Regions from separate parts of the Margalitia sp. FSL K6-0131 genome, predicted to be linked through region 2. Evidence: predicted binding sites of a transcription regulator. Region 2 holds the regulator's gene; the other holds the start of a gene.
What was found. The regulator LexA, encoded in region 2, represses DNA repair genes until DNA is damaged. The targets are predictions, from matches to a motif close to CGAACATATGTTCG.
Positions count from the first base shown of each region.

Region 1: NSQ59_RS07570 (WYL domain-containing protein) is a predicted target of LexA. The motif match lies at 2,477-2,490, and genes of this name have one in related genera.

Region 1 is NZ_JBBOZS010000001.1:1,580,814-1,597,371, forward strand. It holds gene NSQ59_RS07555 (hypothetical protein) at 1-202, shown strand, start outside; gene NSQ59_RS07560 (hypothetical protein) at 351-569, shown strand; gene NSQ59_RS07565 (SIR2 family protein) at 715-2,307, shown strand; gene NSQ59_RS07570 (WYL domain-containing protein) at 2,553-2,771, shown strand; gene NSQ59_RS07575 (YolD-like family protein) at 2,773-3,117, shown strand; gene NSQ59_RS07580 (DUF4429 domain-containing protein) at 3,146-3,610, opposite strand; gene NSQ59_RS07585 (helix-turn-helix transcriptional regulator) at 3,607-3,816, opposite strand; gene NSQ59_RS07590 (hypothetical protein) at 4,168-4,491, shown strand; gene NSQ59_RS07595 (FtsK/SpoIIIE domain-containing protein) at 4,503-5,654, shown strand; gene NSQ59_RS07600 (hypothetical protein) at 5,638-6,276, shown strand; gene NSQ59_RS07605 (winged helix-turn-helix transcriptional regulator) at 6,266-7,060, opposite strand; gene NSQ59_RS07610 (hypothetical protein) at 8,043-8,414, shown strand; gene NSQ59_RS07615 (YjcZ family sporulation protein) at 8,757-8,852, opposite strand; gene NSQ59_RS07620 (phosphodiester glycosidase family protein) at 9,177-10,214, opposite strand; gene rpoN (RNA polymerase factor sigma-54) at 10,476-11,807, shown strand; gene NSQ59_RS07630 (glutaredoxin family protein) at 11,924-12,166, shown strand; gene NSQ59_RS07635 (sugar-binding transcriptional regulator) at 12,306-13,328, shown strand; gene gap (type I glyceraldehyde-3-phosphate dehydrogenase) at 13,394-14,401, shown strand; gene NSQ59_RS07645 (phosphoglycerate kinase) at 14,616-15,800, shown strand; gene tpiA (triose-phosphate isomerase) at 15,828-16,558, shown strand, end outside.
Region 2 is NZ_JBBOZS010000001.1:3,272,654-3,289,211, reverse strand. It holds gene glnA (type I glutamate--ammonia ligase) at 1-847, shown strand, start outside; gene NSQ59_RS16145 (YjcZ family sporulation protein) at 1,203-1,316, opposite strand; gene NSQ59_RS16140 (YjcZ family sporulation protein) at 1,364-1,441, opposite strand; gene NSQ59_RS16135 (YjcZ family sporulation protein) at 2,448-2,531, shown strand; gene NSQ59_RS16130 (GNAT family N-acetyltransferase) at 2,759-3,310, shown strand; gene NSQ59_RS16125 (GNAT family N-acetyltransferase) at 3,526-4,098, shown strand; partial or broken gene NSQ59_RS27970 (YjcZ family sporulation protein) at 4,292-4,360, shown strand; gene NSQ59_RS16120 (hypothetical protein) at 4,632-4,796, shown strand; gene NSQ59_RS16115 (hypothetical protein) at 5,017-5,256, shown strand; gene lexA (transcriptional repressor LexA) at 5,322-5,945, opposite strand; gene yneA (cell division suppressor protein YneA) at 6,111-6,434, shown strand; gene NSQ59_RS16100 (YneB family resolvase-like protein) at 6,444-7,085, shown strand; gene NSQ59_RS16095 (DUF896 domain-containing protein) at 7,197-7,427, shown strand; gene tkt (transketolase) at 7,586-9,592, shown strand; gene NSQ59_RS16085 (polysaccharide deacetylase family protein) at 9,750-10,493, shown strand; gene sirA (sporulation inhibitor of replication protein SirA) at 10,690-11,130, shown strand; gene NSQ59_RS16075 (YneF family protein) at 11,208-11,423, shown strand; gene NSQ59_RS16070 (hypothetical protein) at 11,522-11,731, opposite strand; gene NSQ59_RS16065 (ABC transporter transmembrane domain-containing protein) at 11,922-13,670, shown strand; gene NSQ59_RS16060 (ABC transporter ATP-binding protein) at 13,675-15,462, shown strand; gene NSQ59_RS16055 (aspartyl-phosphate phosphatase Spo0E family protein) at 15,578-15,772, opposite strand; gene NSQ59_RS16050 (cytochrome c biogenesis protein CcdA) at 16,067-16,558, shown strand, end outside.

The DNA.
Region 1 (16,558 bases), 1.7 Mb from region 2:
TATTTTGATAGTAAGTATCATAGCATCAGTAGTTTTAAAGTTTTTTCACATAAAAATCATAGAGGACAACATATATTTTTTTATATCTTTAGCTTTAATTTTTATTCTTTGGTTTACACTTGTTTTAAATTCGCTTTTAATAACATTGAGAAATGCTTCAATACTACACAATTTCATTTTATTTTTAGCTAAGCGTAATTAATATCAAAATTGATTACTTCTTTCAACAAAAACTTAAGCCCTTCTCTTAATTGAGAGGGGCATTTTTTATTGGAAAACTTATCGATTTAGGAAGGAAAATAAAAACTTTTGTCTAATATGGTAATAAAATGGAAAGGAGTGTTTGATAAATGAGAATTGTACCTCATTGTGGGGCGTGTATGCAGCCATTAAAATCATCTCAACATGCAATTTTAGATGATGCTAATGGTTTGATTCACAAAAATTGTGCTGGTGGACGGATGATTAAAGACCAAGGAACTGTTGATGAATTGATAGACAGACATCCTAAATGGCTTGGAGATTTAAGAAAGTATTATCCAAAGCGTAATTTTAAATTGATTAAATAAACCCCTAATCTTTAGATAGGGGTATTTTTTTATATACCGAGCAAAAAAGATAATTGTTCATTAAATTTTATTTTTAGCAGGGATTTTTTACTATGTGTTGAATCAAGATTTATAAACTGTTATTAAAATTTGAGAGGAGATAAAAATGTCGAATTCAGTATGTTTAAATAACCTAGGTAAATCGAACGAATATCCCATAATATTTATTGGATCTGGAATTTCAAAAAGATATTTACATAGTTATCCGAAATGGATTGAATTATTAAAAGAATTTTGGGATATTGTGGAACCGGAAAGAAATTTTTATGCTTATTTAAATCAATTAAAAAAGAACTTAAAACAAAAAATACAAAATGAATTAGATTTAGATTTTATTACATATGTTGAAATGGGTTCTATTTTAGAAGATAAATACAACACCAAATTTTTTAACTCAGAAATAAAAATAAATGATTTTTCTCAAGAAGAAGCTTTTTTTAGTAATATTTCCCCATTTAAAAAAGCTATAGCAAATAGATTTTCCCATTATGCAATTAAAGAAGAAATGTACGATGAATTTTTATTATTTCAAAAGGTTTTAAATAAATCACAGATAATATTGACAACAAATTATGATAATTTTATTGAGGATACATTTCATGTTTTTAAAGAAAAAAACAGACTTAAAAAGTTTATCGGTCAACAAGGTTTTTTTCAAAAAACTACTGATTGGGGTGAAATATATAAAATTCATGGGTGTGTGGAAGAACCATCGTCTATAATAATAACAAGGGATGATTATACTACATTTGATAAAAATTCTGTTTTAATAAGTGCAAAAATTATTTCTTTATTAATAAATTCCCCCATAATTTTTTTGGGATATTCTTTGTCAGATAGAAATATAAGGAAAATAATAAGGGATTTCTCATCTTCACTCACTTCAAAAGAAAAAGAATTCATGAAGGATCGAATAATTATCATAAACTGGAAAGAAGATGAAGAGGAATTAATTGAATATAAAAAATCAGATGATGATTTAGATTGTACATATACAGTAATTGAAACAGACAACTATAGCTTTATATATAAAGAACTACTTATGATTAACCAAGGTGCATATCCTTCTGAAGTTCGAAAGTTCCAAGATCTAATTAAAGAATTAATTATAGATCGAGGAAAGAAAGGTGCATTAAAGTCTTTATTAATTTCACCACGTGAATTAGACGAAATATCTGAAAGAATTAGTGACGAAAATTTAGTAGTTGCACTCGGGGACACGACTTATATTTTTAAATTACCTGATGTGATGACTTATATGCAAGATTTCCTTGCGGATACAAAACATATTCATACAGATATTGCTTTAAAATTTGTATCAATACAACCACCTAATGCAAGAATTCCTTTTTTTAAATATCTAAAAGATGTTGATATAGAATATACATCTTTAAATGCGGTTGAAAAAGAAAAATTAAAGCAGAGAATACTACGATTCGGGCAAGTAAAAAACTCTATAGAGAAAATTAATAGTTCTCATCAGAAAATGTTTGATTCATTAGAAGATATTTTAGCAGAAGATTATAAGGAATTTAAGGAGATGGACGTGATTGCATATAATATTGAAAGACTTAATTTGGATGACGTTGAATGTTATTTGAAAAATAAATTAAATTTCTATAAAGAGAATGGAGTTCTTACTTTAAATTCTGCTTTTAGAAGGCTTTCTGTGGTATTGGATATTATGAAGTACAAATAAAAAGTGACTAACGCCTAACCCTTCAAGGATTGCCATTAGCCACTTCAATATCTTACGAGTATAGAATATGATTTTTCATTAATTTTGTCAATGTAATTTACGCCTATTTTCATATATCAAAAATTTTACATTAAAAGTCCGTTATGGACTTTTTTGATTGTGTAAAACAAGAACAAATGTTTGTGTAAAAAGAAAATCTAAGATACAATAAGAACTATAGTTCGTATTTTGAGGGGGTCTAATCGATGAAAGGTTTATTATTGAACGCTGTAGAAACCGGTGAAAAGCTTGAAATGATTTATCAATCCAATAAAGGTGAAATAACTCAACGTATTATCAAAGTGGAGAAAGTCGGGGAAGATTATTTCCGTGCCTATTGCTTCACGCGAAAACAGGTTCGAACATTTAGCATGAGTAACATTTTATCGATTGGACCTCTTAGAAGATATAGAAGGGGAGCTTAACATGGATTCGGATAAGATTAAAGATCGTGGTTTGATTAAGTGGCATGGCTTCTTCATGCCTGAACATGTGGAAGGACTAAAACAAATGTGGATTGATCAGAAAAAAATCCAAAAGCCTTTACTGGATGATTATCAAGTGCAGGAGTTTGAGGAACGTATCCGTTTTGCTAAAGAAAATAAATTACCAGTAACTTTTACGGTGTACGACAATGGCCTTGTAGAGACATTTACAGGTATTGTGTATTCTGTGGACCAAATAAAGCAAAGAATAAAGCTTTTACTTGACCCAACCACTGTCGAGTATATTTTGTTTAGTGAGATCATGAACGTTCAAATGAACGATTAAAACCGCCCAGAAATGGACGGTTTACTTTTTAAATACCTAATAATTCTTTTTTCTTAGCTGCAAATTCTTCCTCGGTGATAATACCATCATCTAATAATGCTTTAAATTTTCTTAGCTCTTCTGCAGTATCAATTTTTTGATTTACTTGTACTGTTCCAGAATTTTTATTAGCTAATATATTTTCTACATAAGCTTTGATTTCTTCAGCCATTAGTTGTTCTTTTTTAACGAACATCACTGTATTTTCATCTTTAGTTGCTGCAAATACTCCTCCTTTACTTTCTCTGCTGCCCATAACAAGAAATTGAATATATCCACTAGTCAAACCAGCTTTTTTTAATTGAACGCCAGTAATGTTGTTTATATCCAAAGTTTTTTCTCCATCTAACCCATGATTAGCTAAGTTCATGAATCCTTTTCTTTTAATTCTTAGAAAATTACCATCTAATGTAATAGTAGTCTTTCCTGCACCTTTAAAATCGAATTCTTTCATTTGTCTTCCCCCTCAAAATCATATAAATCATCAACTTTCTTGTTTAATAATCGAGCTAAAACATATGCTTTGTCAATGGGAATTAATGATTCACCAGTTTCATATTTTCTCAGCTGCCTAACTGACACATTGAGCTTATTTGCAATAAAATCTTTCCTTAACCCACTGGATTTTATATTTTTTTCAATATTAGGAGTTAACTTCATTTTATCATCACCAATATTTATATTCTTTAAAACTTGTCTTTTTCCTTTAAGAATTTAAAAGACAAAAAAAACTCCTTTAAAATTCATGTAGACATGCATTTTTAGTTCATACACCCATACACTGTATTAACACGAATGCTAAACAGTAGATAATGAGAATCAACATAGATTTTACTGTTTAGCTACTTCATTCCTTAAACAGATTCATAACAGTATGACTAATGCATTTATCCTAATATAAATGCTTAAATATAAACAAAAATAGAATCTGTTTAAAATGAGCGAAGCGAATAGAGGAAAGGGGGAGTGCGAGGGGGAAACCCAACAAAATATTATAAGGAGATGAAATTTATGTTGAATAAAAAAATAGAGGTTATTCCATTCAATGAATTTATGAGCCGGCCAGCCCATCCAATTGAAAGAAATTTACCTCTACAAACAAGTATATACTCATTTTTTCCACCTATTACTTTAAAAGCTTTTTTTCCATTACATGACCCAACTTTTGTACTCTTCACCTTAGCGTGTGGAACGGTAGTTGTCATTGCATTAACAGAAAAAATCCTTGCTATCAATGGATTAACTGGAATCGCAGGCAACATATCAAGTTTCTTAAAATTTGCTTTCCCTATAGGTTCTTTCGGATTAATTTTTTGGTTCTTATTTCACATTTAAGGAGGATAAACATGAGAGTCTTGGAAATGGTAGCAAAGCTACATGAGAAATCTCTATTAAAAAAAGCCTTTAAAAACGCTGGATTGATAAATAAATATAAAAGTGGTGATAAGGAAATCACCATTTATCCTAAAATCCACAGTGTTCAATTTGATTATAAAGATAAAAAGACTATTTATACCTTTTCACTTTTAAATGGAATGGATCCTAAAGAGGTAAAGAAAAAAGAATATGTTTTTCAGCAACATTTCGGTAGGAATATTGAATTAGAAGGGGACTTAAAGAAGTTTGTTCTAACGGTATTCCAAAAGTCCATGCCAAGCGAATTTACTTATAATTTTAAAGAAATACAACCCGTTATAGCTCCTTTTAAACTTGGAATCATCTGTGGGATAAACCGGAATGGTCAGTATATAGCGTTTGATTTGTTAAAACAACCTCATATTTTAATAGCCGGGGAAACAGGTTCCGGAAAGTCTACACAGCTGCGTTCCATCATAACGACTTTTATTAAAACGAAACGTCCAGAAGAAATGGAACTATACCTGGCTGATTGTAAAAAATCTGAGTTTCATATTTTTCGCAAGGTTGAACATGTTCAATGTGTATTGAGTCAGCCCAGGGATATTAGCAAGATGCTGCAACACATCAAAAAGGAGTTAGATGAACGTAGCGATTTAACAGAGATATTTGAAGTAAGCCATGTGGATGATCTTCCTCCAGAGCAAAGACGACCATATATAGTTGTATGTATTGATGAATTTGTAATGCTACGTAAAGATGAAACCATCATGGATATTCTTACTGAAATTGTAGCCATCGGAAGGACGCTTGGTGTGTTTGCTATCCTTTCCATGCAACGACCAAATGCACAAGTCCTGGATACTACTGTTCGGGCAAATCTAACTGTTAGCATGGGTTTTAAACTTAGAGATAAAGTTGAATCTCGCATTGTAAATACTCCAAATGCTGAAAAAATAGAAGTCAGTGGACGATTTATTATGAACAGTGACAAACTATATGAATTGCAAGCTCCTTATCTTGATATAGAGAAAGCGAAAAAATTATTAAATCCTTTTTATGTTTCAAAAGAATTAAAGGAAGTTAAAGAAGAACCGTCTAAACTTACTGAAAAGGATGTGTTTAATGATGTTAACCAATAGGGATAAAGCTATCATTAAGGACCTCAATAAATTTCGTGTCATGGATCGCGATTCAATAGCAGAACTTCACTTTTCAAATTTAAAAAATCCCAAATTAGCTGCTAATAATGTCTTACTTAGATTGTTTCGAGATGGAGAAATTCAAAGATCAAACGCATTTGTGCCATATGTATACTTTGGACCGAATGTAGAAATCAAAAAGAATTCGCAAAAAATAAGTCATTTTCTTGCAATATTAAACACTTACAAAGAAATTCGCCAACTTGGCAGAATAGATACTTTCTTGGTTGAACCAAAGTACAGTAAAAAGGGAAATGCTGAACCAGATATATATTTAAATTTCCGAAAAACTGGTTTTTTCATTGAAGTACAAAAAACTTTATACTCTGAAAAACAAATGCAAGAAAAGATGGAACGATATTTGGATTTCCACAGTTTAGGGATTATGGAGCCTTTCCCGCATGTATTAATCTTATCTGAGCAACGATATGCGATTGATGATAATTATCCATTTAAAGTATTTCAGGCAGAATCCTTCACAAAGTTTATGGAAGAACTAAAAGGAAATACAGTTGTACCAAAAGTAAAACAACCTAGTATAAAAAGAGTAGTTAGTTCATAAAATCATGATCAAAGAAAAGCTTATCCATCAAATTATTTACTATCCCATTAAAATACCCGTAAACGTTCTTTACTCTTTTCCCAGCTTTAATCTTCATAACCAATTCTTTGAATGCCCTTTTTCCAATAGTTATTAACTGAAGGTCGGTAAATGCTCTACTGCCATCCACATGATTGACGATAGCATTATTTTGCTTTACTACTTTCCAAAATTCTTGAATGGTTTCAGCTTTTTGATAATAATAACTTGTTAACTTGGCAAAGCTTTCTGGTACCCAATGAGCAACAAAATTGGCATGTGAAAACGACACGCTCTTACGTTTATTATTATTATTTTGTTTTAAATAACCAGAAGTTGTTTTAATGGTCGGACACTTCTCGGACTTTTTAGGAGGGATCTTGTCGGACACATCATTTTTAGCTGGAATGATCTGAATAGCATTGGCCGTTTGAAGCATATCCTTTTTACGCTTCATTGGAATCTGACGGATCATTCCTAGCTCTTCTAATTTTTTCATTAATCGTTGAACAGTTTTATAGGAAAGTTCAAGTTTTTCAGCAATGGTGTTTTTAGACATATAGCTGACACCGATTTGCTTGCAGCTATGACGTTTTAAAAGTTCCAATAATGCAATTAGTCTTGATTGTACGTCAGAACGTGATACGGTCGATTTAATGACCTCTCTGTAATTGCGAACTGTTTTATTCATATCTTCAATATCCTTAAATGTTGAAAGGTTGTGGAAAGAATCCGCATTGGCTATTACTGTAATGTGTTTCTTCATATTATTTATGTCCCCTTTTGGAAACAAAAAAGCAACGGCCTTATAAAGCAAACCGTTGCGAAGAAACCCATAGTGTAATAAACTACACCTAATGGTACAGCAAGTGTTTGCCTAGTCTAAGTAGGCGGACGGTATAAGAGTGTTGGTAGCACTACTTATACACGCTGTGCTTTTTTGTTTGATATTTTTACACATTATTTACACAACGTGTCAGGGAACTATTGATAAATCAACGTTTAAAGCTGATTTTAAACGTCCTCCGAGGGCGCTAATAAAGGTGAAAAACACTTGTAAATTTTTATAAGTGTTTTTTTTTATTATAATGATGATGAGAAAACGTTAACGTTAAGAAAAGAAATGTAAGACAAACATTTCAGCGAAGCGCATCCCTAATGTTAACACGAGTAATAATAACTTAGAGTTCCGTCTAAACTACAATACAATTCCATCATTATTCTTCTTTTACCTGCAATAATTTAGATGTTTTTCTTCAAGTGCTTGCGTATTCTTATAATTCCTTCCTCAATTGCAATTCAAACGCGAGCTCTATTATAAGTATTTTAGTTTCGTAACGATTCCTTTATATGATTCTTTCCGTATTCGTTCAAAAATAGTTGATATTCTCCTATAAAAATGAAGCGGCTCAATGAATGGATTACTAAGATATTACCAAGACCTATTATAGATTTCATTTTTTGATATTCAGGTCTTTACAGAATCTTTATCGCAAAAGATTCTATTGCATCCATATTTCTCTAGTTCCTCAATCTGTCTATCTAAATTTTGATATTTAGAACTTTAGAAACCGTACCAAACCAAAATAGAGATATTTTAAGGGAGATAATCATTCCAAAAGATACAGTTGTAAAAGCTGAATATACTTAAGAGTTTGGTTGGGTATTTGAATACCAAGGAAAGAAATGCTGGCAATATAATTATAGTATTGAAGATATTATTGAATAAGAAAATAGGGGTAATTTAAATGTCAGAATTAAAATCATGTATAATATATGGAATTAACGTTGTTAATGAGAACGGAGATTTGAGTTACGACGCTGCAAATATTATAAGCTCAATAGCAGATAAATATGATGGAGTTGAAGCAAGATGGGCTGGAAGAAACGGTCAAGAACCATCATATGTTGTAATTGGGATTGTATTAGAAGATTACACTGAAAATGATTCATGTGTAGTCTTGGAAGAGCTTCTTCAAAAAGAAAAGGTAGCAGAAAGAACTTTTCCAATTCTACCAATCCTTAGAGACGTCGAAAATCTTTATAAAGAGCATGATTGTCTTAAAAATGTGGATTATGATAATATACCTTACACAATGATAATACACACTGAAGATTAAAGTTTTAAAAATATTTTAATTTTCGTATATATTTATGGCTAATTGTGATAAGAGATACCGAATAGTATGGAACAAACACAAGAAGCAACTCTTTCCTAATTGAAGGAATAGCTTGAATAAGTGCTTACCTCAAAGAAGTAATAATCGTGGAAGTTTATCGTGATACCTTTTTAGAGTAACATCACTAATAATAGTTTTATATACTTTTATCGAACCCATGAACTAATCATCAAAGGGTTCTTTTTTTATGTGGAATAATACCCTTTTGTAAATTGGCTTCAACTTTAGTAGCAATTGCAAAAAGGTAGAAGCATCTAAAAGATGCTTCTATAGCAGTGAAAATTAATAAACATAGGAAGTTCCAACGATTATGAGCAGTATAAATAACACTACTATTAGAGCAAATCCAGCTCTGTGGTGATGATGTTCTTCGCTCATCTTTAGAACACCCCCTTGGTTATAGATATATTTAGTTTATGTTTTTTACGCAAAATTGCTTGTACTTAAGGACAAAAATGAAGAATTCATACAGGTTTTACTTTAAAGGATTATGTGTAACAGAAGTTAGTAGTGGCAATAAGATTTTTCGATTTATTTGGGGAATTTAGTGAATGATTGATGAAAATTAAAAAGGCGACTATATAGTCGCCATGTAGAAAGTTTGCGGAAAAATAGGAAATTATTCCACAAATGTTAGTTTACCATACTTTGTAATTTTTTACATTAGCTTTTTGAATATCTTAACAAAATGATTAGAAAAGGCTAGTGCGGAATAACTACCCAAGCATTAGGTAAATATCGCATACCGACAGCTGTATCCGTAGCGGGCTTTAACAGCAATTGTCCATTATGGATCATCGTTGTGGATCCTCCGCCATCCATTGCAATGGCATTAGTTACTTGATATTTCTCAAACATCTGGGCCATGTCAGACATGGACGCGCCGCGATGTGTCTTATTCCAATAAAATCGGCCATCCGTGATAATCATGATAACATCTCCGTTTTTCGCTTGGCCAATGGCAGTGCGCGGCGCCCAGCCCCACGCTCCATCAATTGCAGGAGTTACTCGATTAACTCCATTCACAATCAATTGTGGACCAAAGCTTACCGCATCACTTACGCCTAAGTTCAGTAATTGATTGACAGAATATTTACCGGTTATGAATTGACCGTCTTTTAGAAAACCTCCGACAAGCTGTGGGATATTTCGATCTCCCTTTGGTGAAGCTAGGACATTTCCCTGACTAATAACAATTCCAGTCGCTTTTCCCCCTGAGCCAGTTCCTCCGCGATCCACAAATCCTCCTCCATTAATACCAGCAATTCCTTGATTTTCAGATATCAATTCGGAAAGTGCTTGACCTTTATCAGGCAGTCTTGATTGCACTAAATGAACCGTTGTTGGATCTGAAATGACCAAAATTTTTGCCGTATAGTTTGCTGTATCAATGGTATCCTCGTGAATATTCAATTGTTTACTTCCAATGTTATTAATGCTGTCAACTGCTGTCTGGACAGTTGGAGGATGATAAAATGCTTTTTTCAACTTATCGATCTCTGATTGTGGGAGTAGAAATCCCATATATTTCACATATCGGGCATGCTGCGTTGATAATACTGACCCGACTAGCATTTTTCTAAATTGTAAACCTTGATTTGTACCATATAAAAAACCGCCTCCTATGATGAAGACAGAAACAAAAACAATTGTAAAAACTCTCCAAAAGCGTTTCCTTGCTTTTTTTCGCTTTCGTTGAATACGAGAGCTTGTATTAACCTTATTTTTTAATTCATCCATGATGATTCTCCTTATTAAGAATGAAAATAAGTCAATGTACCAGTATATTGTACCTACAAAACATCCAAACTGCCAATCTACTTTTTGGAATTGGTAATAAAAAAGTACTATATATTATTATAGGAACTTTCTCTTATAATTTCATTAAAATATAATAAGAATTATACGGTAACAATAGCCAATAAGTATATCCTTAACAAAAAAGAAATATACGAATCCACTATTCTAGTGTAAAATAAAATCTAGAAAGGGGATGTATGGATGGATTTACAAGCAGGTTTATGGCAGCAGCAAACATTAAAGCTGACCATGACACAGGAATTGAAACAAGCCATTGAAATTTTACAATATTCAGCTCAAGAATTGTCTTCTTTTTTAGAAACAAAAGCGCTGGAGAACCCCCTTATACAGTTGGAACATTCCAATATAAAATTAATGGATCCTCATTTTGATTATACAAAGAAAAGTAAATTTAGAAAGATCGAAAAAGATGACAGGGATTGGGTGCAGCAAATTGCCAAAAAGTCAGGTTCATTACAGGAATACTTATTATTTCAGGCACATTTGAAAGCGCTAACAAAGACCGAAAAAAAAGTGATATATTGCCTTATTAATAGTCTTGATGCAAACGGGTATTTGAGCATTGAAAAAGAGGAACTAATAGAGACACTCGGTGTGGATGAAGAAGCGATATCAAAAGGAATTCTTTTTCTTCAATCACTTGAACCTGCAGGGGTCGGTGCGCAAAGCTTGCAAGAGTGTTTATTGCTGCAGGCAAAAAAAGAAGAGAAATGTCCGAAGCTTGTTTTTGATATTCTTCAAAATTACTTTATGGAATTTGCAGAAAAAAAGTGGAAAATAATATCGAAGAAACTGAATGTTGAAATTCAAAAGATTCAGGAAGCAGCTGATTTTATACAAACTCTTGATCCGCGTCCTGGATCACATTTTATTACGGAAAAACCACAGTATGTTTTGCCTGATTTAATTGTAATGGGTAATCAAAATAAACTAGATGTTTATTTATTTGAAAAGCATCTACCAAATGTGCAATTTCAAAAGGAATATTATACAATGATGTCAGCCTATAAGGATGTTCAGGTGCAGCAATTTTTAAAGGATAAGAACTATGATTTTCAATGGCTAATGAAAGGCTTGGAACAGCGAAAAGAAACGCTCTTAAAAGTCGGCCGCTCGATTTTACAGAAACAAATGGATTTCTTTCATAAGGGAAAGGGATATTTAAAGCCGATGACCATGAGAGAAGTAGCGGATGACATAGGAACGCATGAATCCACGGTCAGCAGGGCGGTTCGAGAAAAATATATCCAAACCCCCTTTGGAACTTTTGAGCTTAAGCATTTTTTCTCTGCGGCTTTACATAGTGCAGATGAAACGAATGCATCAGCTGTTCAAGTAAAGGATAAAATAGTCCAATTAATTCAGCAAGAAGACAAAATCAAGCCCCTTTCCGATCAAACGATCGTCGAAGCCCTGCAACAAGAAGGCATCACTGTTTCGAGAAGAACAGTAGCGAAATACCGGGATCAATTGAATATATTGCCCTCATCTAAAAGAAGACGGTTTATATAAGAAATGCTCCAGTGGCTAGCCAATAGACATTGGAGCCAAACACAAACCATACTAGTAAAAAACTATTTGTTAAAAATGTATTCTTTCTTATCCATTAATGGAAGGAGACTTATTCGTTGCAGCAAGTTGTGTTCTATACAAGAGAGAAATGCCAGCTTTGTGAAGATGCTAAGCAAATTCTGAACCTTCTTCAGGATGATTATTTATTTGAGGTTGTAGAGAAGGATATTGAAAGCAGTGATGAATGGACGGAAAAATACGGACTAATGATACCGGTAATTGAAATCGATGGAGAAATTGTTCAATATGGGCAAATCGATCCTTTTACAGTAAGTAAACGTTTGCAACAAAAAAGTTGATGCATCATAGTTGAATTATAAAAATACCCCTGCTAAAATAAAAAATGTAGCAAGGGTATTTTTTTTCGGATAGATGGGACACAATATGTCTATACGGGACACTTTTTGACCCGGAGAATAACAGAAGGGGCCATACTAGATGTACTCATTAATTGAGGTTCAAAAAAAATTATTACCCGATTTACTTTCTATTATGCAAAAAAGATATCAAATCCTTAGGTCGATTTATTTCATGGAGCCGGTCGGCAGAAGAACGCTCGCAGGTGAGCTTGGCCATTCTGAACGAGTTCTTCGCAGTGAAGTGGAATTTTTGAAAGATCAAAAGCTGATTACCATTCAATCTTCCGGAATGAGTGTGACAAAGTTAGGATTAAAGCTTTTACAGGATATGGAAAGTATGATGAGAGAGATTTCGGGGATTAATGAAATGGAAGAACAATTGAAAAAGATATTGAACCTTCAGGAAGTTGTTATCGTCGCTGGAGACAGTGATGAGACCCCATGGGTGAAAGGTGAACTCGGAAGAGCTTGTGCCATAAGAATGAAAGAACATCTTGATGGGAAAAATATCATAGCTGTAACAGGTGGCACAACCATGGCGACGGTTGCTGATATGCTGACAACCGATTTTGCCGAGAAGGAAATTGTATTCGTACCCGCACGTGGCGGTATTGGTGAGGATGTAAAAAATCAAGCTAATACAATATGTGCCAAGATGGCTGAAAATACTGGTTCGCAGCATCGTGTTCTTTATGTGCCGGATCAAGTCAGTAAGGAAGTATATGAGTCTATAGTAAAGGAGCCAATGATAAAAGAGGTTCTAAGTCTTATAAAAAATGCCAATATGGTTCTTCACGGTATTGGTGAGGCTTATACAATGGCGAAAAGGCGCAAAACAAAAGAAGAGGACATGGAGAAAATTACCGGTGGTCACGCTGTTGGGGAAGCATTCGGATATTATTTTAATGAAGCCGGCGAAATCGTACATAAAGTGCCGACGATTGGTCTTCAATTGAAAGATTTGCCGAATGTGCAAAATGTATTTGCCGTTGCGGGCGGAGCATCCAAAGCAAAGGCAATTAAAGCATTTATGAATGCTACCACCAAATCAACCGTATTGATAACGGATGAAGGTGCGGCAAAAGAAATACTTAACTTATAGCTTTTAAAAGGGATTACCCTTTTGAAAATACATTATTTGTTTATTATCCAAAGGAGGAAATATAAATGGCAGTAAAAATTGGTATTAACGGTTTTGGTCGTATCGGTCGTAATGTTTTTCGCGCAGCATTAAAAAATCCTAATGTAGAAGTTGTTGCAGTAAACGATTTAACAGATGCAAATATGCTTGCACATCTTTTACAATATGACAGTGTTCACGGAACACTTGAAGAAAAAGTTACAGTAGACGGAGACAGCCTAGTAGTTGGCGGCCACAAAGTGAAAGTTCTTGCTGAGCGTGAACCAGCACAACTTGGCTGGGGCGATCTTGGAGTGGAAATCGTTGTTGAATCAACTGGTCGTTTCACAAAACGTGCAGATGCAGCTAAACATTTAGAAGCAGGCGCTAAAAAAGTTATCATCTCTGCACCTGCAACTGATGAAGATATCACAATCGTAATGGGTGTTAATGAAGATAAATATGATGCTGCTAATCATAATGTTATCTCAAATGCATCTTGTACAACAAACTGCCTTGCGCCATTTGCAAAGGTACTTCATGAAAAATTCGGTATCAAACGCGGTATGATGACTACAGTTCACTCATACACAAATGATCAACAAATTCTTGATTTACCGCATAAAGATTACCGTCGTGCACGTGCAGCAGCTGAAAACATTATTCCAACAACAACTGGTGCTGCTAAAGCAGTTGCACTTGTATTACCTGAACTTAAAGGAAAATTAAACGGTATGGCAATGCGTGTTCCAACTTCAAACGTTTCTGTAGTTGATTTAGTTGCTGAACTTGATAAAACAGTTACTGCAGAAGAAGTTAATGCTGCATTGAAAGAAGCTGCTGAAGGCGAATTAAAAGGTATCTTAGCATACAACGACCTTCCATTAGTGTCTAAAGACTACAATGGTGTTCCTGCTTCTTCAACTGTTGATGGATTATCTACAATGGTATTAGATAACAATATGGTTAAAGTTCTTTCTTGGTATGATAACGAAACAGGTTATTCTAACCGTGTAGTAGACTTAGCTGATTATATTGCTCAAAAAGGACTATAATATCCATTAATATGACACATTAATTCAATATATGTGTTATACTTTTTGAAAAAATGAATGGATATTTAGAATCCCTACATCTATAATAAAAAAGGGAGCATTAGGGGAGAGGGGAACATTCCCCACTCCTTTTTTTATTAAAATGCTTTGAAAATTGTTGGCTTAATGCTAACAATAATCATTAATATTTCCTTAATAAAGGAGGCAAAGTAAGTTGAATAAAAAATCAATCAAGGATATCGATTTAAAAGGAAAACGTGTATTTTGCCGTGTTGATTTCAACGTTCCGTTAGAAAATGGAAATGTTACGGATGATACACGAATTCGTGCTGCATTGCCGACGATTCAATATTTAATCGACCAAGGCGCAAAAGTAATTCTTGCCAGCCACTTAGGACGTCCAAAAGGAAAAGTAGTGGAAGAGTTAAGATTAACTCCTGTTGCAAAACGCCTTAGCGAGTTACTACAAAAAGATATTCGTAAATCAAATGAAGCTTATGGAGAAATTGCCAAGAGCGATGTTGACAAACTAGAAAATGGTGATGTTCTTCTTCTTGAAAATGTTCGCTTCTATACAGGCGAAGAAAAAAATGATCCTGAGCTTGCAAAGGCATTTGCCGAATTAGCTGATGTTTATGTAAACGATGCATTTGGTGCAGCACATCGTGCGCATGCTTCCACTGAAGGTATCGCTAAGTTCTTGCCAGCAGTTGCAGGATTCTTAATGGAAAAAGAATTAGAAGTACTTGGAAAAGCATTATCAAATCCTGAGCGTCCTTTTACAGCCATTATTGGCGGAGCGAAAGTAAAAGACAAGATCGGTGTAATCGAAAATCTTCTTGAAAAAGTCGACAACTTAATTATCGGTGGCGGTTTAGCTTACACATTTGTAAAAGCTAAAGGATATGAAATCGGTAAATCCTTATTAGAAGAGGATAAAATCGAATTAGCTAAATCGTTTATGGAGAAAGCAAAACAGAAAAATGTGAATTTCTATATGCCTGTTGATGTTATTGTAGCAGATGATTTCTCTGATTCTGCGAATAAAAAGGTTGTATCGATTGAAGAAATTCCAGCAGACTGGGAAGCTTTGGATATTGGTCCGAAAACGGTTGAATTATATAAAGATGTCATTCAAAAATCAAAGCTTGTCATCTGGAATGGACCGATGGGTGTATTTGAATTAGATTCCTTTGCAAATGGAACTAAGGGTGTGGCCCAAGCACTGGCTGATGCAAATGATACATATTCCGTTATTGGCGGTGGAGATTCTGCTGCTGCAGTTGAGAAGTTCAACTTAGCAGATAAAATGGACCATATTTCTACAGGTGGCGGTGCATCCCTTGAATTTATGGAAGGTAAAGTTTTACCGGGTGTAGCGGCATTGAATGATAAGTAATTCTCATGGGAGAAAGGAAGATGGAAGATGCGTAAGCCAATTATCGCAGGAAACTGGAAAATGTTTAAAACATTACCGGAAGCAACTTCTTTTGCTCAGGAAGTAAAAGGTCTTGTTCCAAGTAATAATGTAGTAGATTCCGTTATTTGCTCACCAGCGTTGTTCCTAGAGCGTTTAGTGGAAGCTACAAAAGATTCAGATGTAAAAATTGGTGCACAAAACATGCACTTTGAAGAAAGCGGTGCTTTCACAGGGGAAATCAGTCCTAAAGCATTAGAAGATTTAGGTGTTGATTATGTCATTCTAGGTCATTCTGAGCGCCGCGAGATGTTCAATGAAACAGATGAAGCTGTCAATAAAAAAGTTTTATCTGCTTTTAAATATCATTTAACACCAATCGTATGTGTCGGTGAAACTCTTGCACAACGTGAAAATAATGAAACAAAAGAACTTGTTGGTTCACAAGTGAAAAAAGCTTTAACAGGTCTTACAGAAGATCAAGTTAGACAAACAGTTATTGCTTATGAACCAATCTGGGCAATCGGCACAGGAAAATCTTCTACAGCTGAAGATGCAAATGAAGTTTGTGCCCATATCCGCAGCGTTGTTGCAGAAAGCTTTTCTCAGGATGCTGCTGATGCGATTCGCATCCAATATGGCGGCAGTGTGAAACCTGCAAATATTAAAGAATATATGTCACAACCGGATATTGATGGGGCATTAGTTGGCGGTGCCAGCCTAGAGCCACAATCATTTTT
Region 2 (16,558 bases):
TTTAGGTGAAAACTGCCGTCGTGATATCGTGCTTGAGTTAGAAGAAATGGGATTCGAAGTAGAAGCATCCCATCATGAGGTTGCTCCAGGACAACATGAAATTGACTTTAAATATGCACATGCCTTAAAGGCTTGTGATGATATTCAAACGTTTAAATTAGTGGTAAAAACGATTGCTCGCAAGCATGGATTACATGCAACATTTATGCCAAAACCATTATTTGGAGTGAACGGATCTGGTATGCATTCTAACCTCTCCTTATTCAAGAATGGCAAAAATGCTTTTTATGATCCAAATGGAGAATTAGAATTAAGCGATGTTGCTTATCAATTTATTGCAGGAGTTATCAAACATGCACCAAACTTTACTGCAGTAACAAATCCTACTGTTAACTCATACAAACGATTAGTTCCGGGATATGAAGCACCTTGCTATGTTGCATGGTCCGCTCAAAATCGCAGCCCGCTTATTCGAATTCCAGCATCACGCGGTTTAAGTACACGTGTGGAAGTTCGTAGCGTGGATCCGGCTGCTAATCCATACCTTGCAATGGCCGTATTATTGAAATCTGGATTAGACGGAATTAAAAATAGTTTACAGGCTCCGGCTCCTGTTGACCGTAATATCTATGTAATGAATAAACAAGAAAGAGAAGAAGCTGGAATTATTGACTTACCAGGAACTCTTATTCAAGCATTAGATAAATTGAAATCTGATGAAGTAATGGTTAGTGCTCTTGGAAGTCACATACTAGAACATTTCCTTGAAGCGAAAGAAATTGAATGGGATATGTTTAGAACACAAGTCCATCCATGGGAAAGAGAACAATATATGCAACAGTTTTAATAGAGAAGCCCCTTGACACTACCGGTGTTGAGGGGCTTATCATATTAAATAGTCAGTGAATGTGGATGTGTTTTCTAAAATATCCGCCTTCCTCTTCGGAACGAAAAGACGAAGGCAACAGCGAAAAATGAAAAGAATCTTCTCCTAAAACCATCTCGTATAAAAAATCCTCCTGGAGGCGGGTCCCCATCCATCATTCCTCTAAACGTTCTGCCATCACGCATTCTGACTTCAACTGGTTCCCCTCGGAATCTCATCATGGGATTCATATTTCCACTCCTTTCTATACTAAATTACCGATTAAACAAAAGGACAGAATCATCTGTCCTTAAAGTAGGATTTGATAGTCTAAATATTAACACCATGTAGATAATACAATGATTAACAAAATAAATAATACTACGATTAAAACAAAAGAACTTCCACCGTATGATGTTCCGCCATAGCTATAACCAGATCCGCAATACATCTATTACTCACCTCCGGCATCTTAAATATTTGTTACGATTTTGGAATTTAATAACCGCCTCCAGAGAAAGAAGTTCCTACAATGATAAGCAGAATGAACAATACTACAATTAAAGCAAATCCCATTCCAGTTCCTCCCATACTTAACACCCCCTGCATAATACTTGGATAACGATAAGTTACCCTCTTATACACTATGTAAATTTGATTAGTTTGAAATGGACAAACGTATAAAATAATAGATAAATCCTCAATATGTCTAATAGATTTTTGCCTTAACTAGAGAAAAGCGTATGCTATAAAACATACGCTTTTTTTGGAGGTGTTATATATGTGCTTATAGAGGATACGGATAATATAAAATATGCATAAATGAAAAAACAGTTTGGACGAGTAAATATTGAAAGTGAAAAATTTTAAAAATTGATATTTTAACCCTAGTTCATCTATCATTAAATAAACTCTTCATAAAAAACATTACAATATTAATAACATAAGGTGGTATTAATTCCTTACTGCGTTATCTAAATCTAAGATAAGCACTTACATCTCAAAACCTTAATTAGTTAAGGCTGAAAAAGTCAGGGAAAATTTTATTAGTGCTTATTGCTTCACACGAAACTAGTTTTTCGCACATTTAGCAAAAATAATGTTTTAGCGATTGGACCTGTGGATTAGTGTAGATATAGAAGATAAAGACTGCGGCTTACCGACTAAGGATATAAGAATATCAGCATATTTGAGTTCTTTTAACTGCGTAAAATAGTTCCCGTTTGTTAAAAAAGAAATTATAATAGGACTAATACGGAGTGTATTTTTACTATGGCCATTCATATATTTTATTTAAAATCTATAATTACTTATACACTCGTCCAAACAGATTAATAATGTTTTACATAATTTATATTAGCCATATCCTCCACTGGCACCATAAAGATCACCTCCAAAAAAGCGTATGTTTTATAGCATACGCTTTTGCTCATTGAGCTTAAATCTTTTAGACAAACATGGATTTTCTATTATTTTATACCGTTTGTCCATTCCATAGCATTAGAATTTACATATTTTAATAGTGGAGAAGCTGATAGCATCCATTTTATGAGTAGGAGGTGTTTAGATAGGAGCTTCAGGAATGGGAGTAGCTTTAGCTTATATAGTAGTATTGTTTATTCTTCTTATCATAGTAGGTACATCTTCCACTGGCAGAGCTTATTAATGAAACAATGGTTATAAAATTAATATATTGGATGTGAAAAACTTATGTATTGTGGATCTGGTTATAGCTATGGCGGAACAACTTATGGTGGCAGTTGTTGAATGACAATAAAGTTGTTTAAAAATTTCAAACGTTTTATTCCAATAATGGCCAAATTGTTGCATAATTGAATATAAAAGTTGTGCCATATATTCGTATGGATATTCCTGTCTTAAGGAGGTAATTTAATGAAAATTGAAACTAACCGGCTACTGATTAAAACATTTGAAAAACATCATCTGAATGACGTTTATGATATCTATAATGATGACTCAACATGTCAATATCTTTTGCATGATAAATGGACCCATGAAAATAAAGAAAGGGAATTTGATAAGAAATTAAATAATAATCAATTAACAAAGGAAAATGCCTTGAGCTTAGCGGTCTTAATGGACGGTAAAGTAATTGGCGATTTATCTATTAGGTACACAGATATGAAAGATACTGTTGAAATTGGTTATACATTTTCAAAATCTGTGTCTGGACAAGGATATGCAACAGAGGCTGTTATTGCACTAATAAACCATTTATTTGAAGTTGTACAAGTCCACCGTATTCAAGCGAATCTAGATGCACGAAATACAGCATCAGAAAAATTATGTAGAAGGGTTGGGATGAGAAAAGAAGCTCACTTTATACAAGACTTTTGGAATAAAAATGAGTGGACCGATAGTATTGTATTCGGAATGCTAAAAACTGACTTTAATAAGTTCAACTCCGAAAGAGGGAACCATTGAAAAAGTATTATCGAATAGTGACTCTGAGTTAGGAGTAGAAGCCTTTAAGAAGAGAAGCGATAACAAGTAGGTTTACTCAAGAATTGGGCCAGATTGTTTAGGAATGTTTTCAGTACAAATAAGGAATAACGGATGTCTTAAATTCTGCAATTCCGAATGAAATGAAAATGAAGATTTACATACCAATTGAGGTTTAACCTAAGGGAGGAAGTAACATAAATATTGAAAAAGTTTTCGCGGGTTTTCCAGTATTGGAATCTACGAATCTGATATTAAAAAAAATCGAAGAGGTACACTTACAAGAATTATATTCGATTTACGACAATGACAAAGTATTCAAATATTGCGGAATGATTCCCAGACATAACTTACAAACGGTAAGTAAGATGATTGGTCATTTTGATAAGGATTACGATAAAAAAAGAAGAGTCAAGTGGGGTATCTTTCAGAAGAATCAAAGTAATAAATTGGTTGGAATTTTGGAATCTATGGACTTTAACCAAAAAGTGAACGTGGTAACTATTGGTTATTATTTGGCAGAAGATTATTGGGGTAAGGGCATTGCAACCGAATCCGTTCATACGTTAGTAAAATTTTTATTTGAAGAAGTTAATATTAACAGAATTCAAGCAGAGGTGATGCCTGCAAACGAGATCTCAAAGAAAGTCCTCTTGAAAAACGGATTTATGAAAGAAGGATTGTTAAGACAAGCTTCTTTATGGTCAGACAAAGGAGTTGTTGATTTAGAAATATACAGCATACTTAAAGAGGAATACACGAATAATTAAATTTTTTAACCCATCCTCACTTGGAAGGGCTTATAACTCCAAAATTTAAACGACTTTATTGTTACTTGTTTAAAGTGTTATTCGATAATTAATCTAAAAATTAAAAAACTTTATTCTTCCCCGTCCATTAAAATGGACGGGGAATACGCATTTGGCGGTTTAAAAATAAACAACTTTATTGTAATTCAACAGAAGTTCCTTCGTATTAATTGTAGTATTGTTCATATTATTAAATATTGTTCTTTTTTCTAGGACTTACTAAATCGTCGAAAAATTTCTTAATGGGAAAAATGTAAGGTTCTATCCTTAAATTGTTTGAGATAAAAACTTGTTCTTGTACGCAATTTTCTTCTTGGGAAAGAATACATTAATTAAGCATGTAAGAATAGATGCCCCCCTTGATACCACTGGTGTTTAGAGGGGTTCAATTAGGTTCGAATATTACAGCAATAATAAACTCCTAATTTTTCTATTATGATAAGTGCATGATTTTGTATTTACAGCAAATACTAAAAGAAAAGGAGTGAAAGTATATGAAATGGAATGATGATGCGGCTCCTAATAATAATATTCCATCGGAAGTATTGAAGTCCTCCAAGTTTATTTCTAACGAACAAAAAGAACATGAGTTTTCCGAAGAGTTATCAGATGGCGGCGAGAGAGATGAGGCCATCAAACAACAATTAAAAAACAATTGAGTTACATAGCGCCTTGTATTTGGCGCTTTTTTTTTATCATTGGATTATATATAAGTTGGCGGCCAAACTCCCATAATCTTATTTGAAGATTAATGTTTATTATTTTGGTTGAATGTACAAGCTTAAAGTCAAAATAATAATAAAATATTTTAAGAGAAATCATCAAGGTATAGGGGACGAGCATAAGATAATATTATGAGAAAACCGGAGGTGGTATAAAGTGTTTGAGATCTATGATGTTGCCATTATTCCGTTAATTCTTGGGGTGGTGGAGTTATTTAAGAGAGCAGGATTGCCAAAAAAATATTCGCCATTCTTAGCTGTAATCCTAGGACTGTTATTTGGAATATTTTATTTAGGAACTAGTATAAAACAAGGAATAATTGTTGGTTTAATGCTAGGTTTATCCGCAAGCGGATTATATAGTGGAACCAAAAATATGGCGAAAAGTGATAAATAAGTCTACTAAAATATTATTTAACCCAAAAGGCAAGAAATGTATTTCTAACCTTTTGGGTTTTTCTTTTAATGAATTACTTGTCGATATAGTCCGATTACTTTTCCTAAAATAATTACATTTGGTAAAATAATCGGTTCCATTGTTGAATTTTCAGGCTGCAAACGAATATAATCTTTTTCTTTAAAAAATCTTTTAACCGTTGCTTCGTCCTCTTCTGTCATTGCCACCACTATATCACCGTTGTTTGCAGTCTGCTGTTGGCGAACTATAACATAATCTCCATCTAATATGCCTGCCTCAATCATACTTTCCCCAACTATCTCCAACATAAATACATTCTCATCGCCAGGTGCTAAATGTTCAGGCAAAGGGAAATATTCTTCAACGTTTTCTATAGCTGTTATTGGCATTCCGGCCGTAACTTTTCCTACTAAAGGTACATTTACTACTATTTGCTGAGGGATTGAATCATTCATTAAATCTAGAACTTCTATCGCTCTTGGTTTGGTTGGGTCTCTACGAATTAATCCTTTGCTTTCAAGTCTGGAAAGATGGCCGTGTACAGTTGAACTGGAGGCTAAGCCGACGGCTTCTCCGATTTCGCGAACAGATGGTGGATAGCCTTTTAGCTTTACTTCTTGCTTGATAAAATCCAATATATCTTGTTGCCTTTTAGAAAGTTTTGTCATATTTAACACCTCAACAATCGAAAATTCGACTTTTTATTAATTCCATTATAGCATTACATTTCCAGATATACAAACATAAGTTCGAAAAAAATATTGACACCAAACTAATGTTCTTATTATAATAAAATCAATAAAGCGAACATATATTCGAAAGAGGGATGTAAAATGTCATTGTTATGGAAAAAATATTCATATGCTATTATTCTAGTTATCCTTTCATTTATCCTCGGAATCACCATGATATTTCAATTAGATGATCATTCCGACAACTATACGCATATTACTGTTTCAGATGGCCAGTCATTGTGGTCGATAGCAAATACATATAAAATGGAAAATGGTATGACTAAGTCAGACTTTATTAAATGGGTACAAAATGAAAATCATTTAGTTTCTACAAATATAAAGTCAGGACAGACCATTATAATTCCAATTAAAACCAAAAGCAAAGAATACAACATACAACAATTAGCATCAGATGCAAAGTAGGTAATATGAATGAATACAGTTATTTATTGTCGAGTCAGTACAACAAAACAAACACAAGAAACATCCTTAGCACGTCAGGAAGAAGAATTGCTTTCAGCTGCAAAAGCATGGAATCTTACCGTTGTTAATGTTATCCATGATCAAGCTAGCGGCTATGAATTAGATCGGCCAGGTGTGCTTGAGATGTTAGACAACATTAAAACAAATAAAATTGAATCCGTTATTATTCAAGATGAAACAAGACTTGGAAGGGGTAATGCAAAGATTGCATTGCTTCATTGCTTAAATAAAGAAAATGTAAAAGTATTTAGTTTAGACCATAATGGTGAGTTAGAGCTTTCTGAGTCGGATTCTATGGTTCTGAGTATCGTCAGTATGGTAGAGGAGTACCAACGTAAATTACATAATTTAAAAATAAAACGTGGGATGAGAAGAGCAGTGGCAAAAGGGTATCATCCCGAAAAAAATTTGCATGGTAATGGAAATGCATTAGGAAGAGAACGGAAGGATGTCCCTATTGAGGAGATTGTCCGATTAAGGAATAATGGCCTTACGTTTGCAGAAATAGCCGCCACAATGCGAGGTTTTGGCTATAATGTATCAAAAGCCACTGTGCATAGAAGATTTCAAGATTATACGCAAACATTATAATCGTAGCATAACAAACGTTTTAAAGCTCTTTTCTTGAAAAAGGGCTTTTTTTTTAGTAACATTACTTTGATTAAAGGCAGGATATTTATCCTTCTGTAAAGGAGTAACTTTATGCTATCAAAAGAGAAAATAGCGAGAATAAATGAACTTGCAAAAAAATCGAAGGAGCAAGGTTTGAGCAAGGAGGAAGCGAAAGAACAATCAAAATTACGAAGAGAATATCTAGATTCTTTTCGTTCATCTATGAAAAATACAATAGAGAAGGTCAGGGTGTTTGACCCGAATGGTGACGAAGTAACACCTAAAAAAGTTCGTGATCTTCAAAATAAAAAACTCCATTAAATGCTAGGTCTAATAAATTTATTGCTTCAAATACTAGTTCCATCTGGGATTTAATAATTATTTATGAAAAATAGATGATAATTTATTGAGTTAATGTACTAAACATAAGATAATAATACAGTGATAATATATTTTATTTAGGAAAGGATGCATGAAATTTGTTTGATAATACAGATCAATTAGCCGTTACGACTATTAGAACACTATCCATCGATGCAATTGAAAAGGCAAATTCGGGTCACCCTGGTTTACCTATGGGGGCAGCTCCAATGGCGTATACTTTATGGACTCGTTTTATGAATCATAACCCAAAGAATCCAAAATGGTTTAATCGTGATCGCTTTGTTTTATCCGCTGGCCATGGTTCTATGCTTTTATATAGTTTACTTCATCTCTCCGGATATGGCTTGGGCATGGATGAATTGAAGAATTTCCGTCAATGGGGAAGCAAAACACCAGGTCATCCGGAATATGGACATACTGATGGAGTAGAAGCAACTACAGGTCCATTGGGTCAAGGTATTGCAATGGCAGTAGGGATGGCAATGGCAGAACGTCATATTGCAGGTGTTTATAATAAGGATAATTTTGAATTAATTAATCATTATACATATGCACTTTGTGGTGATGGCGATTTAATGGAGGGAATTTCAAGTGAAGCTGCGTCTTTAGCTGCACATTTGAAATTAGGTCGATTAGTAGTATTGTATGATTCTAATGATATTTCTTTAGATGGTGATTTAGATAAGTCATTTTCAGAAAGTGTTGAAGGCCGTTTTAAATCCTACGGATGGCAATATATTCGTGTAGAGGATGGTAATAATTTCGAGGAAATTGCTAAGGCACTTGAAGAGGCGAAATCTGATGTTACTCGTCCTACAATGATTGAGGTTAAAACCGTTATCGGATATGGTTCTCCAAATAAATCTGGAAAATCCGCAGTTCATGGTGCTCCACTTGGTGCTGATGAATTAAAATTGACAAAAGAATTTTATAAATGGACATTCGAAGAAGATTTCCATGTTCCATCTGAGGTTTACGACAGATTTAATGAAAAAATTGTAGACGCTGGAGCAAAAAAAGAAGAGGAATGGAATCAATTATTTGAGCAATACAAAAATAAATATCCTGAGCTAGCTTCGCAACTAGAGCAGTCTTTAAATGGGGAACTTCCTCAAGATTGGGATAAGGATATTCCTGTTTATGAAGAGGGCAAAAGCCTTGCAAGCCGTGCATCAAGTGGTGAGGTTTTAAATGCCATTGCCAAAAATGTTCCTACCTTTATTGGAGGATCTGCTGACCTTGCCGGTTCCAATAATACAATGATAAAAGGTGAAAAAGATTTCACACCGGAATCTTATGATGGTCGAAATATCTGGTTTGGAGTTCGTGAGTTTGCGATGGGAGCAGCTATGAATGGGATGGCTCTTCATGGCGGATTAAAAGTTTATGGCGGAACGTTCTTTGTTTTCTCTGATTATTTACGACCTGCGATTCGTCTTGCAGCATTAATGAAATTGCCTGTTACTTATGTATTTACACATGACAGTATTGCAGTTGGTGAAGATGGTCCGACACATGAACCGATCGAACAATTAGCAGCTTTAAGGGCGATGCCGAATATTTCTGTTATCCGTCCTGCGGATGGTAATGAAACGGCTGCAGCTTGGAGAGCAGCATTAACATCAAAGGATAAACCTACAGCATTAGTTTTAACAAGACAAGGTTTACCAACACTAAAATTAACAGAAGAAAATGCACAAACTGGCGTAGAAAAGGGAGCATATATCGTTTCTCCGTCTCAAAAGACAACTCCAGATGTGATGATTCTTGCATCAGGTTCTGAAGTGCATCTTGCAGTTGAAGCACAAGCCGTACTTCAAAAAGAAAATATCGATGCTTCTGTCATCAGTATGCCTTCTTGGGATCGTTTTGAACAACAAAGTAAAGAATACAAAGAATCTATTCTTCCGAAATCTGTGAAGAAAAGATTTGCTATTGAAATGGCTGCCCCATTCGGATGGGATCGCTATGTAGGAGATGAAGGAGAAATCCTTGCAATTGAAGGTTTTGGTGCTTCTGCGCCAGGCGGAAAAATTATGGAAGAATACGGATTTACCGTTGAAAATGTTGTAGGTCGTATAAAGGCATTACTTCAAAAATAAGAATTTGATCCAGCAAAAAACACGCAATTTATGCGTGTTTTTTTGCTTAAGGAATGATTTCAATATAAAATTTTTTTCCATTTTTTAAAAGACATATTAAGTGATGAAATAAGGGAATCTAAAGTAAATGACTCTTTGTATATGAGAGGATTACTTTATGAAAAAAATATGGATAATTGTAATACTTTTTATCACTATTACACTTTTTGATAACGGTACAGTTCTTTCCAAATCGACTAAGAGGTTTGAGTTTGAAAAAACTGGCGATGCTATTTGGAATGCAAGGACAACTAAAAAAATTGTTGCATTAACTTTTGATGATGGTCCAGATCCATTATATACCACTCAAATACTAAAGCTCTTAAAAAAGTATAATGCAAAAGCTACTTTTTTTGTTATAGGGGAACATGTAGGGGAATACCCAGAAATAGTGCAGGATGAAGCAAAGCAAGGACATGAAATTGCTAATCATACATATAGCCATCATTTTTCAGCCAATTTGTCCAAGAAGCATTTGTTACATGAGATGGAAAAGACAGAAAAAATTATTAAAGAAACAACTGGATTAAGCCCAGCATTCTTTCGCCCTATAGGAGGATATTATAATAAACAAATTATCCAAGCTTCAAGGGAAGCGGGGTATCGAGTAATTATTTGGACATGGAATCAGGACTCTAGAGACTGGAAAGAACTAAGGGCATCAAAAATTGCAGAAAATATATTATCAGACACAATGCCTGGAGATATCATATTAATGCATGATGGAGGTGGCGACCGTAGTCGAACAGTCAAAGCTTTAGAAATTATTTTACCCCAATTAAAGAAAGCTGGATACGAAATGGTCACGGTTTCAGAGCTGTTAATGAAAACAGAGTATGATGGTGTCCCTTTTTATCAATAAACTCGATCATTCAACATTGACTTTGAATAGTTTATAAAATAAAAGAGTTTTAATGATAATGTGAAAATATAACGGGTATTCTGATTTCTGTCTTTTTTCGACAAAAGAAACAAAATTTTTAAACAACTTATGACAATAAATGCACTACTCTTTCTATATAATGATAGGAAAGAAAAACTCGGGAGTGAGATTTTTCATGAGATCCTATCAAATCTATTCAATTGAAAAGGAAGTAGCAGAATACTATTATGGAAGAGAAAGAATGTTCTATGATTTATTTTTCCAATACCTATATGTAAGTGGGAATCTAAAAGAAATTATTAGAAAACAAATAAAATATATCACAAAACCTCTTCCTATATTAAGTATTCATCATTTAATGAATCAATCTCTGGCAAAGAAGAATGAGTTAATTTGGGACGGAAGAAAATATCATATGAAAGGGAATACTCATGAAAACGGAGTGGAGTTTCAATTGGAAGAGCAAAAACTTTTAATACAAGCATGGGGAAACTATGATTCCGAATCAATTTTTTTAGAAGCATTAAGAAAATTTGATGGACGTTTACTCGCAATTGATATTGAAAATGAGCGTTTTGGATGGATAAAACCGATAAAAGAGCGTAAATTCGTTTGAAACATAAATGAAATATTGTATAATGGTTGAGGATTTAGTACACTGAAATGTGACAACATGAAGGAGGAAATAAAGCAATGGCCTGGTGGGGATATTTATTAATCGTCGTGGCACTACTTGTAGGAATTGCCATTGGATTTTTCATAGCACGAAAATATATGATGAACTACTTAAAGAAAAATCCACCAATTAATGAACAAATGCTTAAAATGATGATGACACAAATGGGTATGAAACCATCCCAGAAGAAAATCAATCAAATGATGAATGCGATGAACAAACAAATGAAATAATGCATCCTAATAAGAAGTATATTAGGATAAAGAGTGAATTCCCGATTCACTTATAGTATAAAAAAACACTATTTCCTAACAGAAATAGTGTTTTTTTATTAATCTCTCCAGGGATTATTACTGTTGAATTCTTCTACTACTTCATCAATTGTATTAATTATATTTTGATTACTTTGTTGACTCGTTTGATTATCTGTATGGACATCACTTTTAGCATCCTGAGCTATGTTCTCAAATGTTTCGTTTACCGTTTCCATAATATTATCGTTGCTATTGGAAAGATTTTCTTTGAAATTTTGATTTTCCATTTTTTTCACCTCAGGCATAGATTGTGTAAAGTTTCGAAAATTATTCAGTTGCCATAATCAAAATGAAATATTATTTTCCTTTTTATCAACTAAAAGTGTCCTATTCCCTACTTTTCGAATGAAAGAATATTTGATAAAATTAGAAAGCATTTGTAAATTCAGACAATGTTTAACTGACGGGGGAAAAGAAATGAAAGTGTTTTTGGATTTAATGTGGTTTTTTAAGCAAGAAAAAAAACCATATATAGTTGGAATATCTATATTAGCGTTTGTCGCTATTTTGCAGTTAGTTCCACCTAAAGTGGTGGGTTATATTGTAGATGAAATTAAAGATAATAAACTTACCCCCATACTGCTTGGCAAGTGGGTGTTTGTTTTGGTTGTCGTAGCTTTAGCTATGTATATATTAAGGTATTATTGGCGAATCATGATATTTGGTTCTTCCTATAAGCTTGCCCGCGTTCTACGCAACCGTCTTTTTCATCATTTTACCAATATGTCCCCATCCTTTTATCAAAAAAATCGTGTAGGGGATTTAATGGCTCATGCAACCAATGACCTTCAAGCTATCCAAGGTACAGCGGGAAGCGGGGTTTTAACACTAGTTGATTCTATTATGACTGGTGGTTCCGTTATTATTGCAATGGCTGTCACAATTAGCTGGAAATTGACGCTAATTGCATTGATTCCGATGCCTATAATGGCCATTCTGACTAGCTATTATGGGTCAATTTTACATAGGCGATTTCATAAGGCACAGGCGGCGTTTTCTGATTTAAATGACAAAACGCAAGAAAGTATAAATGGAATTAAGGTTATTAAAACCTTTGGGCAAGAAAAAGATGATATCGCATCCTTTATCAAGCAATCGGATGATGTCGTAAAGAAAAATATATCTGTTTCAAGGATTGATGCCCTTTTTGATCCGACTATTTCGATAATCATTGCTATATCATTCTTTTTATCGATTATTTTTGGTTCACGATTAGTGATTAATCATGAATTGACGATAGGCGGTTTAATATCCTTTACAACCTACATCGGGTTACTAACATGGCCAATGCTTGCGTTCGGAAGTATTTTTAATATTATGGAACGTGGAAGAGCATCTAATGATCGTGTAAAAAAACTATTAGCGGAACAGGTTGAAATTAAAGACAAACCAAATGCATTAAACGAAATTCCATCTGGCTCTATTTCATATGCTATAGAATCTTTCCGTTATCCGAATGAGGAAAAAGAGATATTAAGAGATATTTTCTTTTCCATTAATCAAGGGGAAACTTTAGGGATTGTCGGAAAAACTGGAGCTGGTAAGACGACATTGTTAAAGCTATTGATTCGTGAATTTGAAGGTTACAAAGGGAAAATAGAATTTGGAGGACATTCTATTCAGGATTATAAAATGGATAGTCTTCGTCATTCCATTGGCTATGTACCTCAAGATCATTTTTTGTTTTCCGCTACTGTTGGAGAAAATATTGCGTTTACCAATCCATCGATGTCAAAAGAGAAAGTAGTAGATGCGGCTAAATTAGCACATATTCATGATGATATTGTCGAATTTACAGATGGCTACGATACGATTGTGGGAGAGAAAGGTGTTTCCCTATCAGGTGGTCAGAAACAAAGAATTTCGATTGCAAGAGCGTTAATTATGGACCCAGAGGTATTGATGTTGGATGATTCTCTCTCTGCGGTTGACGCAAAAACAGAGGAATCTATATTAAAATCTTTAAAGGAAGAAAGAACTGGGAAAACGACAATTATTACTGCTCACCGTTTAAGTGCTATTAAGCATGCGAATATGATTATTGTTTTAGATGAGGGAAAAATTATTGAACGTGGTAATCATGATGAGCTAATCAATAAAGGCGGCTGGTATAAAGAAATGTATGACCGTCAACAGCTTGAAGAACTTGTGGAGCATGGGGGATAATGAAATGGATAAGATGACATCAATGTCCGGGAAGGAACAACGTAAAGTATTATTTCGACTAATGAGTTATACAAAACCCCATTTAAAGATTATTATATTCGCTTTTACATTGTTATTGCTAGCGACTTTGGGTGATATATATGGACCAATTATTATCCAACGATTTATTGATGATTATTTAACCCCGCATCATTTTCCATATAAGCCGCTTGTTACTTTAGCATGTCTTTATATTGGGATCCAAATATTTAAAGTTGTTATTTCTTATTTTCAAATTTTTAAGTTTCAGGAAATCGCCATCAAAATTATTCAGCAGCTGAGAATTGATGTGTATTCCAAGGTGCAAACATTAGGAATGCGTTATTTTGATAAGACACCCGCGGGAAGTATTGTTTCAAGAATTACGAATGATACAGAAGCTATCTTTGATATGTTTGTAAATGTAATGGTTACCTTTATCCAGGGCAGCTTTTTATTAGTAGGTATTTTTATTGCTATGTTCTCTTTAAATACAAAGCTCGCATTATTTTGTTTATGTATATTGCCATTAATATTCTATGTTATGGTACTATATCGAAAATTTAGCTCAGTATTTTACCAGGAAATGCGCGAGCGACTAAGTCAGTTGAATGCCAAATTAAATGAGTCTCTGCAAGGGATGTCCATTATCCAAGTATTTCGACAAGAGAAGAGACTTAGAGATGAATTTGCTGAAATAAATGAAAAGCATTATAAAGCTGGAATGAGAAATATTAAGATTGATGGATTATTACTTCGACCGGCCATCGATTTAATCTATGTTTTTGCTTTAATTATTGTTTTAAGCTTTTTCGGTATAACATCGTTCCAACATACAGTGGAAATTGGTGTATTATATGCATTTGTTAACTATTTAGATCGATTTTTTGAACCTGTCAATCAAATGATGTTTCGCTTGTCTATGTTTCAGCAAGCTATCGTAGCAGCATCGAGGATTTTTAAAGTAATGGATGAGCAGGAAGTAGCACCTATTCAAGAGAACCGAAAACAATTAAAAATTGTAGAAGGCGAGATTGAATTTAGAAATGTAAGCTTTTCCTACGATGGAAAGCGTGAAGTTTTAAAAAATATTTCCTTTGTTGCTAAGCCAGGTCAAACCGTAGCTTTAGTAGGGCATACTGGTAGCGGAAAAAGCTCTATTATTAATTTAATGATGAGGTTCTATGAGTTTGAAAAAGGAGAAATAATCATTGATGGAAAATCTATAAAAGAGTACCCCATGTCGGAATTACGTAACAAAATGGGGTTAGTACTTCAAGATCCGTTTTTATTCTACGGTACGATAAAAGACAATATTCGTCTTCATAATAATGCAATTACAGATTCAGAAATTGAAGAGGCAGCTAAATTTGTGCAGGCACATACCTTTATAGAGAAAATGGATGACCGCTATTCCCATAAGGTTGTAGAACGTGGTGCCACTTTTTCTAGTGGTCAACGTCAGTTAATAGCGTTTGCCAGAACCATTGCAACAGATCCAAAAATTTTAGTTTTGGATGAAGCAACAGCAAACATAGATACGGAAACGGAAGAATTAATTCAGGATGCCTTAGAGAAAATGCGTAGAGGTCGTACTACCATTGCGATTGCCCATCGCCTTTCCACCATTCAGGATGCAGATTTAATATTGGTGCTACATCAGGGCGAGGTAGTAGAGAGAGGCACACATCAAGAATTAATTGCAAAAAGAGGACTGTATCATAAAATGTATTTATTACAGAACGGAATGGCCGAATTAGAGCAAAGCATATAAGAAAAGCGTAGAAGCAAGACAGAGATTAATTTGTTAAATAAATTTACAGTAGTAAACATATACTTTTAAAAAAAACGAGTGGTTGCTATCACTCGTTTTTTTATTCAGTACTAGATTATGAACTTTTATTTGTAACAAGAGAGGAAGATGTCCTTTTAACAATGTAAATTTCGTTATATTGATTCAGTAATTGATCCAATTCTTGACTATAAAGAATTGTATTTGGAGAGTGCAGTCCCTCAATCATAACCATTTCTATTAATTCAGCTCGTTTTTTTTCTATTAGGATGGAAAGTTGATCTTTTGACACGGCTGTGTTCCTTTCATTAATAGAGTGACAATATAAACATTTTGAAAAAATAATAGATTATTAATAGTATAACCATTCTTTTACACTTTTTCAAAAAGAAGTTCTTTTTCCTAATTGTAAAAAAAGCGGAGTGCCATAAAAACGTCACATGTTACCTATTCATTTATTTAGCATAAATTTGGTAAAATATAAGAGGAATCGTTGATTTTACGAATTCCGTACAACGATAACCAAGGAGATTGTGTATTTGATCTTTTACTGACAAAGTCAGATAATTAGCAGGAGTTGTGATATATGTCTAATGTGGATTTGAATTTTTTTCTAGCTCTTGGAGCTGGTTTTCTAAGTTTTATTTCGCCTTGTTGTTTGCCACTCTATCCGGCATTTATTTCTTACATAACTGGAATGTCCGTTAATGAACTTAAAACGGAAAATGCCATGCTACAAAAGAGAAGTATGCTTCATACCCTATGCTTTATATTAGGTTTTTCTATTGTATTTATTGCTTTAGGGTACAGCGGTTCATTTATTGGACATCTTTTTCGCGATTATAAGAATCTGATTAGACAGATTGGTGCAATCCTCATTGTCTTTTTTGGATTAGTTGTTATAGGTTTTTTGAACCCGAAATTTATGATGAAGGAGCATAAATATCATTTTAAAAGCCGCCCTTTTGGCTTTGTCGGCTCCATTTTGATTGGTATTGCTTTTGCAGCTGGATGGACTCCTTGTACAGGCCCAATTCTAGTAGCACTTTTTTCTTTAACTGTTTCGAATCCCGGGTCC